Regions from separate parts of the Paenibacillus shunpengii genome, predicted to be linked through region 1. Evidence: predicted binding sites of a transcription regulator. Region 1 holds the regulator's gene; the other holds the start of a gene.
What was found. Region 1 encodes LexA, which represses DNA repair genes until DNA is damaged. Its sites were predicted from a motif close to CGAACATATGTTCG; they were not measured.
Positions count from the first base shown of each region.

Region 2: the regulator LexA is predicted to act here: its motif matches at 3,093-3,106, upstream of addB (helicase-exonuclease AddAB subunit AddB).

Region 1 covers NZ_JBHUMJ010000002.1:2,921,101-2,926,086, reverse strand. The annotation lists gene ACFSVM_RS13620 (MerR family transcriptional regulator) at 70-486, shown strand; gene glnA (type I glutamate--ammonia ligase) at 705-2,033, shown strand; gene lexA (transcriptional repressor LexA) at 2,300-2,932, opposite strand; gene ACFSVM_RS13605 (LysM peptidoglycan-binding domain-containing protein) at 3,112-3,480, shown strand; gene ACFSVM_RS13600 (DUF896 domain-containing protein) at 3,644-3,847, shown strand; gene ACFSVM_RS13595 (hypothetical protein) at 3,896-4,408, shown strand; gene ACFSVM_RS13590 (HAD family hydrolase) at 4,455-4,986, shown strand, end outside.
Region 2 covers NZ_JBHUMJ010000004.1:137,873-142,858, forward strand. The annotation lists gene ACFSVM_RS16985 (NUDIX hydrolase) at 14-445, shown strand; gene ACFSVM_RS16990 (Na/Pi cotransporter family protein) at 442-1,422, opposite strand; gene ACFSVM_RS16995 (class I SAM-dependent rRNA methyltransferase) at 1,549-2,931, shown strand; gene addB (helicase-exonuclease AddAB subunit AddB) at 3,311-4,986, shown strand, end outside.

The DNA of each region.
Region 1 (4,986 bases):
ATTGACACTTGGTATCATAAAAATGTACAATGATGATATCTTAGAATACTTGGAAGGTAGATGAACGAGATGGGTGACGAAATACGCAGAAACATGGCCTTATTTCCAATTGGTATTGTGATGAAGCTTACTGATTTGTCTGCACGCCAGATCCGCTACTATGAACAGCATAATTTGATCGTACCTGCACGTACCTCGGGCAATCAAAGAATGTTTTCTTTTAATGATGTTGAACGATTGCTTGAGATTAAAGCCCTCATTGAGAAGGGTGTAAACATAGCTGGAATCAAACAAGTGATGAATCCTGTCACGAAAGAGTCAGAGGAAGCAACGATCATCACAGCGGACACCGAAGTGAAGCGCAGAGAGCTGTCCGATTCACAGCTCCACCGTTTACTCAAGCAGCAGCTGGTGTCTGGCGGTAAACGCCCGGGTCAGGTATCCCTGATTCAAGGCGAGCTGTCAAGATTTTTTAACAAGAAGTGATGTTAGTTAACGAAGGGGAACGGGTATAAGGATAACAGGATAAGAAGGCTTAAGCGCTCGTAATCGCTTTCTTGACATCTTATCCTTTGCCTGTGACAATGAATGGGACCCATCATTTCTTGCAGCTCTGTAGTGGCGTTATCTGCGGTATATCATCAATCTGCAATAGCAATACTTGTTGTAGCTGATACTTTTAAGAAGAAGAGGGAGAGGATATAGTGAGTTATACAAAAGATGACATTCTCCGCATAGCGAAAGAAGAAAATGTACGTTTTATTCGTTTGCAGTTTACCGATCTGCTCGGAACAATTAAGAACGTTGAAATTCCCGTAAGCCAGCTGGAGAAAGCACTCGACAACAAGATGATGTTCGACGGCTCCTCCATTGAAGGCTACGTTCGTATTGAAGAATCAGATATGTACTTGTACCCGGATCTGGACACATGGGTTATTTTCCCGTGGGTAACAGAGAATCGTGTTGCGCGTCTTATTTGTGATGTGTATATGCCGGACGGAACTCCGTTTGCGGGGGACCCACGCGGTATTCTGAAGCGTGTGCTGACAGAAGCAGAGCAAATGGGCTACACTTCGATGAATGTAGGTCCAGAACCTGAATTCTTCCTGTTCCGTACGGATGCTAATGGTAATCCAACGGAAGAGCTGAATGACCAAGGTGGTTATTTTGACCTTGCTCCTACCGATCTTGGAGAGAACTGCCGTCGTGAAATCGTGCTGACACTTGAGGAAATGGGCTTTGAAATTGAAGCTTCACACCATGAGGTTGCTCCTGGGCAGCATGAGATTGACTTTAAATACGCCGATGCCATTAAGGCTGCTGACCAGATCCAAACCTTTAAGCTGGTTGTCAAAACGATTGCTCGTCAGCATGGACTGCATGCGACATTTATGCCTAAGCCGCTGTTCGGTATGAATGGTTCGGGTATGCACTGCCACCAATCTCTATTCAAAGACAATGTGAATACATTCTATGATGAATCCGATACTTTGGGACTCAGCAAGACAGCTCGCCACTACATGGCTGGTATTCTCAAGCATGCACGTGCTATGGCAGCAATTACGAATCCGACAGTGAACTCTTACAAACGTTTGGTTCCTGGTTATGAAGCACCTTGCTATGTAGCATGGTCTGCAAGTAACCGTAGTCCGATGATCCGTATTCCGGCTTCCCGCGGGCTGAGTACTCGTGTTGAAGTACGTAATCCAGACCCTGCTGCGAACCCTTATCTGGCACTGGCTGTTATGCTCAAAGCCGGATTGGATGGAATTAACCGTGAGCTGAGTCTACCTGCTCCAATCGACCGCAACATTTACATCATGTCTGAAGAAGAGCGTATTGAAGAAGGTATTCCTTCACTCCCAGCTGATCTGAAGGAAGCATTGCATGAGCTGATCCGCAGCGAAGTTATCACTGAGGCGCTTGGAGATCATGCCCTGGCTCACTTCTATGAACTGAAAGAAATCGAGTGGGACATGTATAGAACACAAGTACATCAATGGGAACGCGATCAATATTTGACGCTTTACTAAAACCGGAAACCCTTGGCGCTCTAAGCGCTCAAGGGTTTTTCTTTTTTTGGTGAGAAAACAATTTAAACAATATTATGACTAGTAGGCTTCAAATTCTTGCTCGTAACGACTGAATGCAGTGCTTAATCACCCGAGTAGGCGAGTAGAGAGCATGCTGGATATTAGTATTTCAGAAACTACTTACATCTTACTACAAAATAAGCCGAGATCTTCTCAAGAAGATCTCGGCTTTGTACATACTATACTAGAAATAAAAGAATGGCAAATTAATGAAGGAAGTCACGGAACAAGCCGATAACCTTACCCAAAATGGTTACTTTCGTAAGCCGGAGAGGTTCGTATGTAGGATTCTCTGGCTGCAAGCGAATATGGTCCTTCTCTTTATAGAACGTCTTAACGGTAGCTTCATCATCTTCCGTCATCGCGACGACGATGTCTCCGTTATTCGCTGTTTGCTGCTGGCGGACGATAACATAGTCACCATTCGAAATTCCCGCCTCAATCATACTGTCCCCGACAACAGATAGCATGAATACCTTCTCCTCGCCAACATATTGCATCGGCAGTGGGAAATAATCTTCAATATTCTCTGTAGCTGTGATTGGAATACCAGCAGTGACTTTACCAACGACAGGAACACGAGCAACTGTCTGCGTAAATTGAAGAACATTATCATCACTATCATCTTGACCAAGCAATTCAATAGCCCGTGGTTTAGTAGGGTCTCTACGAATTAACCCCTTCTTCTCCAGACGATCCAGGTGTCCGTGAACGGTTGAACTGGAGGCCAGACCAACAGCTTCACCAATCTCTCTTACGGACGGCGGATATCCTTTCAATCGGACTTCATTGCGTATAAACTCCAGAATTGCTAACTGCCTGCTGGATACCTTCGACATACCGTATCAACTCCACATAATAACGTTTGGGAAAATTATAGCATAGAACCTCCGTTCGTACAAACATTAGTTCTAAAAAAATACAGAACAATTGTTCTCAAAAACTATTGCCCAAAACACATGTTCGTGTTATAGTGAGTTTTGTAAGGAATGAGAACAAACGTTTGGAGGTTGGAATAATGCTTAAATACAGCACTTATCACAGCATACATTCTAGAACAGATGAATCGACTAATAATAATTTGGGTGAGACGATACATATTATAATGAAGAAGAACAAGCAGAGACTAATCCGTTTGATATTGATAGCTTCAATCCTTCTTCTGAGCTTAACGGGTTTCATGACGGTATTTGCAGACGCGGGTCAAGAGGTAGCATACGAGAAGATTGTTGTGGAGCCTGGCGATACTTTATGGGCGATCGGTACAGAGCATAAGCCGGAAGGTATGGATATAAGAGATTATGTTAATCAAATTCAGCATATTAATGGTTTATCCAGCTCTCATATACAAACAGGACAGCTGTTAAATCTCCCTTATTTTGATTGATATGTATAATTCGTTTATAATTTATAACATGCTAAGGACGCGGCTTAATCTGCGTCTTTTTTTCTATTCTGCATCAAATGCTGACTATACAGGTATTTACCTTGACAACCTTTTCTAATCATGTCAAAGTTAAAGAGACTATGCATTTTGGAGGGGAAGAAAGTTGGATATTGAAAGTCTAGTTGCGCGGATTAATGAGCTTGCCCGCAAGCAGAAGGAATCCGGGCTTAATGATGCAGAATTGGCTGAACGGGCTGAGCTTAGAGAGATCTATTTGAACAACATCCGCAGCAACTTCCGTCAGCAGCTGGAATCCATTGAAATTGTGGACGATGTAAGCGGCGACACTTATTCAAAAGGAAAATGATTCAATAAATAGGTACATGCTTTTGTTATAGATTGAAGGAGGATACTCATGGCGAGTTCATTTGAAAGATCAGTGAAGAAAAACCAGCAGAAAATTAATAAAGATCGTAAAAAAAGAGGCCAGCCATCCATCGGATCTGGTGTTGAACAAGAGGATGTATTTAAAGGAAGAGCCTTTTTGTTCCCATTTGTACTCGTTGTCCTTTCATTTATGTTCCTGACCCTTAGCGGCTTGACTACAGGTGGAGTAGGGGCATTTGATTGGGTCGTATTTGCGCTTTATCTTGGACTTGCTCTGATGTACTTTATGCGCCGGCCGTATCTCAAAGTCGGTAAGAAGCGGATTAAGACGATTAAGCTAAGCAGAGAACGTTCCATGGGTGCAGAGGATATTAAGAAAATTGTGTTGGAAAAAGGTTCTGTCATTGTTGAGCGCAACGGTAAAGGCGGTCCTTGGGTGTTCAGCAAACTGCTTAATCTATACGATGTAGAAGCGATGGGAGCACGACTTGTGCAATACGCACAGAATCATCAAATACCTGTCGAAGATAAGAGAGTGTAGTAAGAAGCCTAACATACGATACCATACTTTCGGGGGAGAGAGAAGCATGTCTATCAAAGCAGTGCTATTCGATTTGGATGATACACTCTTATGGGATGAGCGGAGTGTAGAGGAAGCTTTTTATGAAACATGTCTAGTTGCATCGAAGCAAACAGGCGTTGATCCTCATGAACTGGAGACTTCTGTCCGCAATGAAGCAAGGAAGCTGTATGAATCGTATGAAACGTTTGCTTTTACAAAAATGATTGGCATTAACCCTTTTGAAGGATTGTGGGCTAATTTTAATGGAAGTGACAGAGCTGAATTCAAGCAGCTTGAAGAAATTGCTCCTACTTACCGTAGAGATGCTTGGACCAAGGGTCTTCTTGCTCTGGGTATTAATCAGCCGGAACTCGGAGCGGAGCTAGCCGAGCATTTCGGTAAAGAACGCCGAAACCGTCCTTACATGTATGATGAGACGTTAGAGACGCTGGCTGAACTGCAAGGGAAAGTGAAGCTTCTCTTGTTAACCAATGGTTGCCCTGCTCTTCAGCAAGAGAAGCTGGATGGGGTTCCTGATCTGGTTCCTTTCTTTGACC
Region 2 (4,986 bases), on a different contig from region 1:
AGCTAAGTTTCAGATGGCAAGAAAAGAGATTTCCGCCGGCGGCGTCGTATTCCGGCATATGGGTGATGAGCTTCAGGTTCAGCTTATTACGGACCGCTATGCTAGAATATCTCTTCCAAAAGGCAAGATGGAGCCGGGTGAAACGGTTGAACAAACGGCGCTTCGTGAAATTGAAGAGGAAACAGGGCTTAAGGGAAGAATTGTTGCACCTGTGGATATTATAAAATATACCTATCATCATGCTGTACATGGCAAAGTAGATAAAGAAGTGCATTACTATCTGGTTGAAGCTGTGGGCGGGAAGCACAGAGCACAGATTGAGGAGATCAAAGCGGTCGCATGGTATGCTCCCCTTGAGGCATGGAGCAGACAGCAGCATCAAGGCTACGATAATAATGATCGAATACTGCAAAGAGCTCTGAGGCAGCTCGGAATTCAGGTTTAACGCTGGGAATCAGGCTCCAGCCGTTTCCAAATCTTAAGGTAGCATAATGGGAGAGCCAGTAAGGAACAGACAATATTGAAAATCGTCTGCGCATGTGCGATTTGTGCGCCTGGTTCAGTCGTGAACAAGGCCGCTGCCTGGTAGAGCAATGAAATAAGAGGGGCAAACAGCAGAGCTCCTGCAACATTCAGAGTAATGTGGGACCATGCTACGAATTGACCGGCTTTGCTGCCTCCAATGGCGGCCATCCAAGCGGTAACACAGGTGCCGACATTGGAGCCGAGTACAATCGCAATCCCGACTTCGGGAGGCAGGGTGCCGGCAGCAGCAAGGCCGATGGCCATTCCGATAACCGCAGCACTGCTGTGCACGAGCGCAGTCAGGCATGCACCAGCAGCCATCCCCCACCATACACTGTGACTGGCCTGCTGGACAAACCATGGGAATACCCCGCCTTGTTCTAGAGCGGGCCCGATCCGCTGCATCATGACAATACCGAGCATAACCATGGAGAAACCAGCTCCTGCAAGACTGATGTATCCAGCCGTATGTACGGTCTTTGAATGCCGGCTGTGCATGACTGATTTTAATTCGCCGAGCATGACACAGATGATCCAGCAGCTGATGAAGACGAGCAGCATGGGTGCTGCGTATTTGCCAATCTTCAGACTGAGCAGCTCGGTCGTTACCGTAGTCCCGACATTGCTGCCCAGAATGATACCGAGGGTACGAGCATATCCAAGCAAATTTGCATTTACGAGGCCGATGGTCAGTACGGTGACCGCTGTGCTGCTCTGCAGCAGGGCGGTTATTCCTGTGCTGAAGAGCATGCCTTTTAACGGCGTTGCGGTGGCCCGGTCGAGAGAGCTTGATAGCAGCGGACCGCTGAGCTTATAGAGTGAAGCCTCCATCAGCTTCATGCCTAGAAAGAATATGGTTAATCCATATAATAGAGGAAACACAATAGAATGCAGCATGATATTACAAGGCACCTTCTCTCTGTACGAGACTTGTCTACAGTCCATCTTATGTTTGTAGCAGGACAACCATGACTTTCTTGTGAGAGTGCAGGTTACTTGATTATAAAAGGAGTTGTAAGCATTTTGGCATCGGTTATTCTTACAAAGAGCCGTAAAAAAAGAGTAGAGCAGGGGCATCCCTGGATTTACAAAAATGAAATTGAGTCGGTAGAGGCAAATGCGGAGCCAGGACAATTGGTTGAGGTGAAGAATCATCAAGGCCGTTACTTGGCGACAGGATATTATAATCCGGCATCCCAAATTACTGTACGGGTCGTTTCCTATGAACCGGTCACGACGATGGACAAGGCCTTCTTTGTCCGTAAATTTGATCAAGCCCTGCAGCATCGTGACCGCTTTGTTACCGGCGGTGACGCTTATCGTCTCATCTATGGAGAGGCAGATTATGTTCCCGGGCTTGTGGTGGATCGATTCGGTGACGTGCTTGTCGTTCAGATCCTGACTCTAGGTATGGATCTGCGCCGTGAGGCAATCGTCGAGGCTTTGGTTGAGGTTGTCCAGCCCAAGGGTATTTATGAGCGAAGCGATGTCAGTGTAAGAGAGCTGGAGGGGCTTGAACAGGTCAAAGGTCTGCTCTATGGAGAATGTCCAAGACATGTAACCGTTACGGAGAACGGTCTTAAGATAAAGGTTGATATCGAGCAGGGACAGAAGACCGGTTATTTCTTCGATCAACGGGAGAACCGCGCAGCCATTGAACCGTTGATGACAGGCTGGGGCCGCAGAAGTGGAATTACAATTCAAGAGGTAGAACAAGATGGCGTGAAGACCCTCGCTCCAATCAACAAGAGCGGTAAAGTCGTAACCTTTCCTTATTGGGACGGTGCAAATGTGCTGGAATGCTTCTCGCATACAGGCAGCTTTACACTGAATGCCTGCAAATTCGGAGCTAAGCGGGTAACCTGTCTTGATATTTCGGAGCATGCGATTGAAAGTGCCAGAGATAACGTGAAGCTGAATGGCTTTGAGGATCGTGTTGAATTTGTAGTTGATGATGCTTTTCAATATTTAAGAAATCAGGTTAAAGGTTTGGAGGAGCGTGCTGCAAGGGCAAAAGCTGACAAAAAGGTAGATACGTCGCTTGCCATGACGGCAGGAGGTGGACGTACCTTTGATGTAGTCATCCTCGATCCTCCTGCTTTTGCCAAGACAAGAGGGGCCGTCAAAGGCGCGGTTCGCGGCTACAAGGATATCAATCTGCATGGCATGAAGCTCGTTAATGAAGGCGGTTATCTTGTAACGGCAAGCTGCTCCTACCATATGCGTCCCGATTTGTTCCTTGAGACAATTCAGGATGCAGCAACCGATGCAGGGAAAATATTAAGACTTGTAGATTGGCGCGCTGCAGGTAAAGATCATCCACAAATTTTGGGCGTAGAAGAGGGTCATTATTTGAAATTTGCCATCTTCGAGGTTCGATCAAAAACGCCATCCGACATCAATTAATTTAAGAAAAAGCATCCGTATTCTCTTTAAAGAAAGAGTGTTCGGATGCTTTTTTTACTGTACCATAGGTGATGTAACGACGATGAATTGAAGGGTTGTAGGGACTTATGCACGTTCTTCTATTGGAAGAAATTTAGCATGGTTTGACTTACTGGAATTACCAAACGCATGTTCCTGTCGAGTGAGATATGTTATACTTGTGCGTAGACTTTATAAGGTTTTTGGTCTCTTTTCGTTCGCATTTTATTTAAATTGAATGATGAATAATCGTGAAGCTTTTTAACTAGTAATAGAGTGCAAAAAAAAGGTTGATTGCAAATACATACATGTCAGTATGCTGATGATGTAGTTTCGAAATAGAAAGGGAGGAATTCAATAAATGCCGCTTCATATGATGATTGGACGAGCCGGCAGTGGAAAAAGCACGGCCATAATGAATCAAATTACGGCTCAGCTGCGTGAGAACCCTGCAGGAAATCCTATAATTCTTATCGTTCCGGAACAGGCTTCCTTCCAGGCAGAATCCGAAATGATTCGTTCTCAAGGCGTGAACGGCTCCGTCCGGGCCCAAGTGCTTGATTTTCGCAGGCTCAGCTTGAGAGTAATGCAGGAAACGGGAGGCTCGGCTCTTATTCCGATTCGGGCCGAAGGCAAGAAAATGCTGCTCTACAAAATTATGCAAAAGCGCAAGGATGAGCTTAAAATCTTCTCTGCATCGGGTACACAAATGGGATTTGCCCATCAACTAAGTTCCCTGTATGCGGAAATGAAGCGATACGGAACTCAGGAACAATCTTTGAAGGAAGAGCTTGAGCGAGTGATGGAGGTGCCTGGCGCAGGTGCGATTCTGCATCACAAGATTCATGATATTTTAACCGTATACCGGGACTTCGAGGAAGAAGTATCCCGACTATACATGGATGAAGAAGATACACTGGACAAATTGGCAGAGCGAATCCCGTCCTCGGATTATGTGAAGCAGGCTGATGTTTGGATTGACGGCTTCCGCAGCTTTACTCCGCAGGAGCTCTCCGTCATCAGACAATTACTGCTGAATGCAAACTCCGTAACCATATCGCTGACTCTGGACAAGCCTTATGATGCGATGAATATGCCGAATGAAATGAACCTGTTCTACTCTGCAGGCATGTCCTATGTCAAGTTGAAAGGAATCGCTGAAGATACAGAAGTGGAATTTGCTACTACTCATATACCTCCCTCACAATCACCTCGTTATGCGGCTCCGGCGCTTGCGCATCTGGAAGCAGGCTTCGAGGCTCGCCGCGTCCGCATGAAGGATGCAGGTCATGAAGGAATTCGTGTTTATGCGGCAGAGAACAGAAGAGCTGAGGTCGAAGGCGTCCTGCGAGAAATCAGACGATTGGCAAGAGAAGAAGGAGTTCGTTACCGGGATATGGCAGTCCTTGTCCGCAATCTCGGCGATTATGGGCATATCGTTGCACCCTTGTTCAAGGATTACGATGTTCCCTATTTCCTAGACGAGCGCAGAGATGAGCTGCATCATCCGCTTGCCGAGTTGATCAGGTCCGCTCTGGATGTCATCAATAGACGATGGAAGTATGAGGACGTATTCCGGGCGGTGAAGACGGATCTGCTGCTGCCTCTCGATGGGTCCGTTAGTCGATACGATATGGATATGCTGGAGAACTACGTCCTGGCATCCGGAATTTCCGGCTATAGATGGACAGACGGCAAGCCGTGGAAGGGAGTACCGAGTTTGTCCCTCGAAGAAGATGGGCCAGCTGGTTCTGAGCTTAATCGCAGCCGGTTCCTGTACTTAATGGAGAAATGTCGTGAGACGGTTGTATCCCCATTGTTTACCTTTGAGAAAAGATTCAAAAAAGCGAAGACGGCCAAGGAGCAATGTATCGCCCTATTCAAGCTGCTGGAGGATGCAGATATCGCTCGTAAACTGGATGCACTGAGCAGCAAGGCGCTTGAGGAAGGAAGTCCTGAGCAGGCTCGCGAGCATCGGGGGATTTGGACCGCGGTTCTGGATTTGCTGGATCAAGTCGTGGAAATGATGGGCACCGA